Regions from separate parts of the Streptomyces sp. NPDC051018 genome, predicted to be linked through region 2. Evidence: riboswitches for the same ligand, from Rfam matches in the RefSeq annotation. Region 2 holds a riboswitch; the other holds the start of a gene.

Region 1 (3,416 bases), on a different contig from region 2:
GTGTCGGTGTGGTCGGGCTGCCCGAGCATCTGGAGCACGCCCGCCGGCTCCGCGCCGGACTTCCCTCTCAGGTCTACCTCTGGGTGAACGCCGCGGAAGGCCACCGGTACACGGACCCGGAAGCCGCGGAGTGGACCGCGCTCGATCCCCTGTTCCCGTACAGCCGCCATCCGCACCGCTCGGCCGGTCTCCCCTGCCGGACGGGCGAGTCGGTCGTCTCGGTGGACGGCGACGGCACCGTGCGCCGCTGCCACTTCGTCCCCGCCGAACTGGGCAATCTGTACGACGGCTCGTACCGGACCGCGCTGCGCCCGCGCGCCTGCCCGCTCGCCGTCTGCGACTGCCACATCGGTTATGTGCATCTGGAGGCGCTCCCGCTGTACGACGTCTTCGCGGGCGGCGTACTGGAACGCGTCCCCGCCGCCCGGCCCGGGGGCCTGACGGTGTGGTGATCCCGCTCGGCCCACCCGCCGGACCGGATCACCGAAGCGGGAGCACGCCGCAACCCCCCGTGCCACCGCCGGGCGGCACGAGGGGTTGCGGGCGTTGGTACGAACGTCAGAGAGAGACGCCGTGCTGGCGCAGATAGGCCACCGGGTCGATGTCGGAGCCGTAGCCGGGGCCGGTGCGGACCTCGAAGTGCAGGTGCGGGCCGGTGGAGTTGCCGGTGGAGCCGGCGAGCCCGATCTGCTGTCCACCGCTCACGCTCTGGCCCGCGGAGACGGAGAGCGAGGAGAGGTGGGCGTACTGGGAGTAGTTGCCGTCGGCGTGCTTGATGACGACCTCGTTGCCGTACGAGCCGCTCCAGCCGGCGGAGACGACGGTGCCGGGGCCGATGGACCGGATGCTGGTACCGGTGGAGGCGGTGAAGTCGACACCGGTGTGGTAGCCGCTGGACCACATGGAGCCCGAGGCGCGGTACGGGGTGCTGACGTTGGCGGACGCGACCGGGGTGGTGTAGCCGCCGCCGGCCTGGGGAGCGCTCGGCTCGGGGGTGCTCTGCGCGGCGTCGTCGTCGGTGGCCTCGACCGAGCCGGCCGACGCGGACGTGTTGGAGGCGGTCTCCTTCGGGGCGGCCGGGGCCGGGGCGCTCTCACGGGCGTCGTCACGCGAGGCGCGGGGCTCCGAGCGGGTCTCGGACTTCGCCGGGGCGTCGCTCTTGGCCTTGGCCTTGGCGCCGAGGGTCAGCTCCAGGCCGGGGTGGATCAGCGAGGGGTTCTCACCGACGGCCTCGCGATTGTCGGCGTAGAGCTTCTGCCAGCCGCCGCTGAGGTTGTGGTCCGCGGCGATCTTGGACAGATAGTCGCCCGCCACCACGCGGTAGGTCACGGGAGCGGCGGCGGACTGCTGGGCCACCGGGGCGGCGGGGACGGCGGCGACGGTCGCGGGGGCCGACTGCTCCGCCGCCTGGGCGCCGCTCGCACCCATCAGCGGAAGGGCGATGGCCGCGCCACCGGTACCGGCGGCGACGAAGCCACGGGTGAGGGGGCTGGACGTAATTCGGCGGTGCTTACCCTTTTTGGGCATGACGCATTCCTCTCCGGCGCCTGCGGGGTGAGCTGTCGGGTTAGGGCTGGAGATGCCCGGCCGCGCGGCAGCGCGACTTCACCCCAAGCCGTCCGGAACTCCGGGATCGGCGTACTACCTGGGTCCCCCGCTCCTGCCACGCGTGGGTGGGTGGGAATTCCGGACGGCGGCAGGATTAGGCGTTCCGTCCGAACTGCCGTGACCGTAGACCGGCCGCGCCGAAGGGAACAAGCCGAGCCTTTTCCCGATCCGTGACACGGATCTTTCCGGCGCGGAATACCCGGTCACCCTCTGTCTACCCGGCTCCGCCAACTCCCCTTGGGCGGCCGAATTCCTCTTTCCCGATCCGGCCACACACCGTCACGAATATGATCCTGCTCACGAGCGGAACCATCTCCCCTACAGACAGGGCACGTTATACCTAAGGGTTCAATTCGGACATGATGACCAGAAGCCCCTATAGGCCATGGCGGCCACGCCCGGCCGTTCAACTTCCCGTCACTTTTCGGGCGATACCGTCGGCAACAAGTCGCCTGCCGTTCAGCCGGACGTCATGAGCACCCCTCCCTGAGGCACACCCACGAATCCTGATCACGCCGGAGGCGCCTCCGGCGATTCCGGTCGCGACTCCGCTCCGAATGGCCGCTAAATTTTTTCCGCGCCAGCCCATCCGGCTCCCATGACGCGGCGCCTGAAGGGCATTCACCTGCGGCAGAGGCGTCGGCCAGAACGGCCCATTCCCCCACCAGGAGAACTCCTCCTCCAGTTCGCCATCCGAACTTCACCACGGGAACACGCACTTCGGAAAGCAGCGAACCCCCGACCACCCCGGGGCGATGTCCGGCCCCGGAGCGGGACACCCATCGCCACCGCGGGCTCACACCCCAGGGGCCCGCCACGACCCACCCTCCGGCCCACGACCCGCCGGCAACGGCACGGCCGCCCTGTGACCGATAGAGAGGGCCGCCACGAGCCCGGCCGCGACCCCCGGACCCGACCCCCGACCGAGCACCACCGCCCCCACAGCCCAGAAATCAATACAATTCAACATAATCACTCAGCATCGGACATGGATCAAGGCACCGGGCACGCTCCCACCAGGAAGGACAAAGTAATTGCCCGAAGAACCCATGTCGTATCGTCGAGAACACGCCACAGTCGGCGACCGGCGCCGACGGCAGTGACCCTCAGGAGCCTTTGTGACGCAGCAGCTGCCGCAGGTCCCGTCGACCGAGCCGGAACTGACCGGGGTACGCAATTTCCGCGATGTCGGCGGGCTCCCGACCGTGGACGGCAGGACGGTGCGGCACGGGCGGCTCTTCCGCAGCGGTCATCTCGCCGACGCGACGGCGAGTGACGCGTCCTTCCTCTCCGGGCTGGGGCTGCACACGATCTTCGACTTCCGCAATGCCGCCGATATGCGGCTGGAGGGCCCGGACGTGGCACTGCCGGGCGTACGGAACCTGAATCTGCCGCTCAGCGATCCGGCCGACGGCGCGGAGTTCTGGACGATGGTCCGCGAGGGTGACCTCGACCAGCTGCGGACGATCCTGGCGGACGGGAAGGCGGCCGACCGGATGTCCGAGTCGTACCGCGTGATGATCACCCAGCGCACCGGCGAGCACAGCAGGATTCTGCACGCGCTGGCCGAGGACAGTGTGCCCGCGCTGATGCACTGCGCCGCGGGCAAGGACCGCGCGGGGCTGTCCATCGCCGTGTCGCTGCTCGCGGTCGGTGTGGAGCGGGAGGCGATCGAGGCGGACTATCTGAAGTCCAACGACCCTCACCGCCGCTATCTGGTCCGGCGCAAGGACAACTCCCCGGCCGGGATGTCGCCCGAGGTGATGGAGCTGCTCAGGCCCCTCTTCGACGCTCGCCGGGAGTACCTC
Region 2 (3,416 bases):
AGGTCGCCACCATAGAAGGGGCTGTTCTTGTCCGGGACTCGAAGGACCTGGCGCGCCCACACGTCACCGTCAACCCCCAAGGGTGGGCGCAGTTCATCGAGTACGCCGCACAACACTGAAGCCGTACGCCTGCACAACGTCAGCCGACCCCGGCCCGAACCAACGGAACGGGCCGGACCGGCGGGCGAGGAGGGCACCACCCGGCCTCTGACATATGGGGGACATCTAGGGGACCCGGAGGCTGGTCAGAGGTTCGATCCGGCGCGATGCTCTGGGGCAGCATCCGAACCAGGGGGGACCCCATGAAGGCCATCGTCCATGACTTGTACGGCTCCGCGGACGGCTTAGAGCTGCGCGACATCGACCGCCCCGTTCCCCGGGACAGCGAAGTGCTGGTCCAGGTGCGCGCCGCCGGGGTGGATCCGAGCATCCTGCACCTCATGACGGGCAAGCCCTATATGGCCCGCCTCGCCTTCGGGTTCCGCAAGCCCAAGAACCCCGTTCGCGGCTGGGACCTCGCCGGGGTGGTCGAGACGGTCGGTGCGAAGGTGACGGGCTTCAAGCCGGGTGACGAGGTCTTCGGCAGCGGCGACGGATCGCTGGCCGAGTACGCCTGCGCCAGGGCCGACAAGCTCGCGCCCAAGCCCGGCAACCTCACCTTCGAGCAGGCCGCGGCTCTCCCCGTCTCCGGGGTCACCGCCCACCAGGGCCTCAGCGGCAGGGCGCGCCCGAGGCCGGGGCAGAAAGTACTGGTCATCGGCGCCTCCGGCGGCATCGGGACCTACGCCGTCCAGCTCGCCGCCTCGTACGGAGCCGAGGTCACCGCCGTCTGCGGCCCCGGCAAGGCCGACTTCGTCCGGACCCTGGGCGCCACCGACGTCCTCGACTACACCACCCAGGAGATCACCGACGGCGGGCACCGGTTCGACGTCATCCTCGACACCGCCGGCAACCGCCCGCTGTCCCTGCTGCGCCGCGCACTCGCCCCCAAGGGCGTCCTGGTCATGGCCGGAGGCGAAGGCGGCGGCGACTGGGTGGGCGGCCTGGGCCGCCAGCTCCACGGCTACGCGCTCTCGCCGTTCCTGGGCCAGACGCTGAGCTCCCTGATCGCGCTGGTGCGCCACAAGGACCTGATGATCCTCAAGAAGCTCGCCGAGGACGGCACGATCGCACCGGTCGTCGACCGCGCCTACCCGCTGACCGAAGCCGTCGCCGCGATCAAGCACCTGGAGACGGGCCATCCCCGGGGCAAGATCGTCGTGACCGTATGAGCCGTGCCCGTATGAACCGGGCGATCGCGGCCAGGGCCGGGGCACGGAGGACGCCGTACGCGGGGCACGATGAGAGGCCCTACCCCTTCTGGGAACTATGGAGCCCCTCACACCCAATGGATGAAATGTCCCATTTGGCTGCTTTCTCGCCAATAAACCTAAACGCCCTTCGCTATGGCGTCTTTTGAATAACGACTCCATAAGTGACAAGCGTCACCCGGAGACCCGAAACGATCAATTCACTCCCCGGCCATCCCATCGCCATGAAAAGCGAGTTGGGCCCCTCCGCCGGATCATGGAAATCCGGCACCCGAAAGCCAGACCCGGAAATGGGTTTCGAAAAGGAAACCGCGCCTTGTCTCCCTCGCCCGGTCTCGTCTACGGTCATCGTCGACTCGGGACGGAACGCCTCATCCTGCCGCCGTCCCGCACAGAGCCGACCGACTACTCACTCACGGCAGGAGCGGGGGAACCAGGTAAGTCGCCGGTACCGCAAGGGACCGGCTAGGGGTGAATCCGCGCCTTCGGGTGCGGTAGGGCATCTCCAGCCCGAATCCGACAGCTCACCTCGCAGGCGACGGAGAGGAACTCAATATGTCTGCCCAGGTAAAGCTGTCCCGTTTCGGAACCCGCTCGCTCACCAGGGGTCTTGTCGCGCTCGGCGCGGCCGGCGCCGTGCTGGCGCTCCCGCTGGCCGGTGCCGCCACGGCCCACGCCGCCCCCGCCGCCACGACGGCGACCCAGGCCACGACGTACCCCGACAACCTCGACGGCTGGATCAGGGAAGCGCTGTCCGTCATGGCCGATCACGGAATTCCCGGCAGCTATGAGGGAATTCACCGGAACATCATGCGCGAGTCCTCCGGAAACCCGCTGGCGATCAACAACTGGGACTCCAACGCCGTGGCCGGAACGCCGTCCAAGGGCCTTCTCCAGGTGATTGACCCGACCTTCCGGGCCTACCACGTTCCGGGTACGTCCACCGACAGCTACGACCCGGTCGCCAATATCGCCGCAGCCTGCAACTACGCGGCCGACCGGTACGGATCGATCGACAATGTCTTCGGGCCGTACTGACACTGCCTGAACTCCATACGCGAGAACGCCCCCGGGATCCCGGGGGCGTTCTCGCGTATGGAGGCCGATATGCCCCCGCACCCTGCGACAGCAGACGGAAGACAGGACGGAGGAGGAGACCGGGAGCGGAAGGACCCGCGAACCCGGCGGGGTCGGGCGTCCACAGGATCGGGGTAACTGCCGCCAACGAGAGGCGTGTTGACAATGTCAACACGCCTCTCTACGTTGTGGGCCGGTTCTTTCCTGCTTCCGTTGAGCAGCCGTGCGGGGCTTGTTCCGGGGGCATGTCATGCGACACAGGGGGGTGTGAGTCATGGGTGAAGCCACGGCGGACGGGCGGGGTGCTCCCGGGCTCGGGGGAGGCGTTGCGCGAGCTGTACGCGGATCTGCGCCGGGAGGCCGTACGGGGGGTTGTCTCCGAACTCACCTTCCGGGCACGGGCCCAGGCCATCGGGTTGGGGGAAGCCGAACAGATACGGCTGCGGGCCGAGCTCGCTCACCGGCACTCCGGCCGTCCTGCTCACCCGGTCCCGGCTGCTGTGCCAGTCCCTCGCGCCCCTGGTACGGGCGCTGGGCACCGAGGACGCGGGGGTGACGGTGGCGACGGCGCACTCCTGGCTCGCCCGCTGGTACGGGGAGGTCGCCCCGAGAACCGACGACGGCTGGTACGACTGGCCGGCGTTCTACGAACGGGCGGCCCTTCGCGAGGCGCCCGGCGCGCTGAGTCTGGTCGTGGACGAGGGCCAGGATCTGCCGCCCGCCTTCTACCGGCTGTGCCGGCTGCTCGGGGCGGAGGTGACCGTGTTCGCCGACGAGTGCCAGCGGCTCACCGACACCCGGTCGACCCTGGGGGAGATCGAACGGGGTCTCGGCGCCTGCGCCCGGCACGGCCTCGGCGGAAACCACCGCAACACCCGTCAGATCGCCGAGCTGGCCGCCCGCTTCCACACGGGCGCCATATCTCCCGCGCTGCCCGGGCGGATCGGGCCGCGTCCCCGGCTGCACCGGCTGACCGGCCCCGGGGCCGTGACCGATCTGCTGGTCTCCCTGGCGCGGGAGAGGCCGGGA

The links. Region 2 has a riboswitch for cyclic di-AMP ahead of ACIBCM_RS22345 (transglycosylase SLT domain-containing protein). Riboswitches for the same ligand answer to the same signal wherever they lie in the genome.
Region 1: linked by a shared signal. The riboswitch ahead of ACIBCM_RS04375 (peptidoglycan DD-metalloendopeptidase family protein) and the one ahead of ACIBCM_RS22345 (transglycosylase SLT domain-containing protein) in region 2 are both predicted to bind cyclic di-AMP.

The regions. Positions count from the first base shown of each region.
Region 1 covers NZ_JBITFN010000002.1:117,799-121,214, reverse strand. Annotated here, with positions in the region: gene ACIBCM_RS04380 (STM4011 family radical SAM protein) at 1-452, shown strand, start outside; gene ACIBCM_RS04375 (peptidoglycan DD-metalloendopeptidase family protein) at 559-1,527, opposite strand; cyclic di-AMP (ydaO/yuaA leader) riboswitch at 1,532-1,686, opposite strand; gene ACIBCM_RS04370 (tyrosine-protein phosphatase) at 2,727-3,416, shown strand, end outside.
Region 2 covers NZ_JBITFN010000013.1:14,918-18,333, reverse strand. Annotated here, with positions in the region: gene ACIBCM_RS22355 (DUF397 domain-containing protein) at 1-119, shown strand, start outside; gene ACIBCM_RS22350 (NAD(P)-dependent alcohol dehydrogenase) at 303-1,271, shown strand; cyclic di-AMP (ydaO/yuaA leader) riboswitch at 1,703-1,861, shown strand; gene ACIBCM_RS22345 (transglycosylase SLT domain-containing protein) at 1,866-2,348, shown strand; gene ACIBCM_RS22340 (DNA helicase) at 2,760-3,416, shown strand, end outside.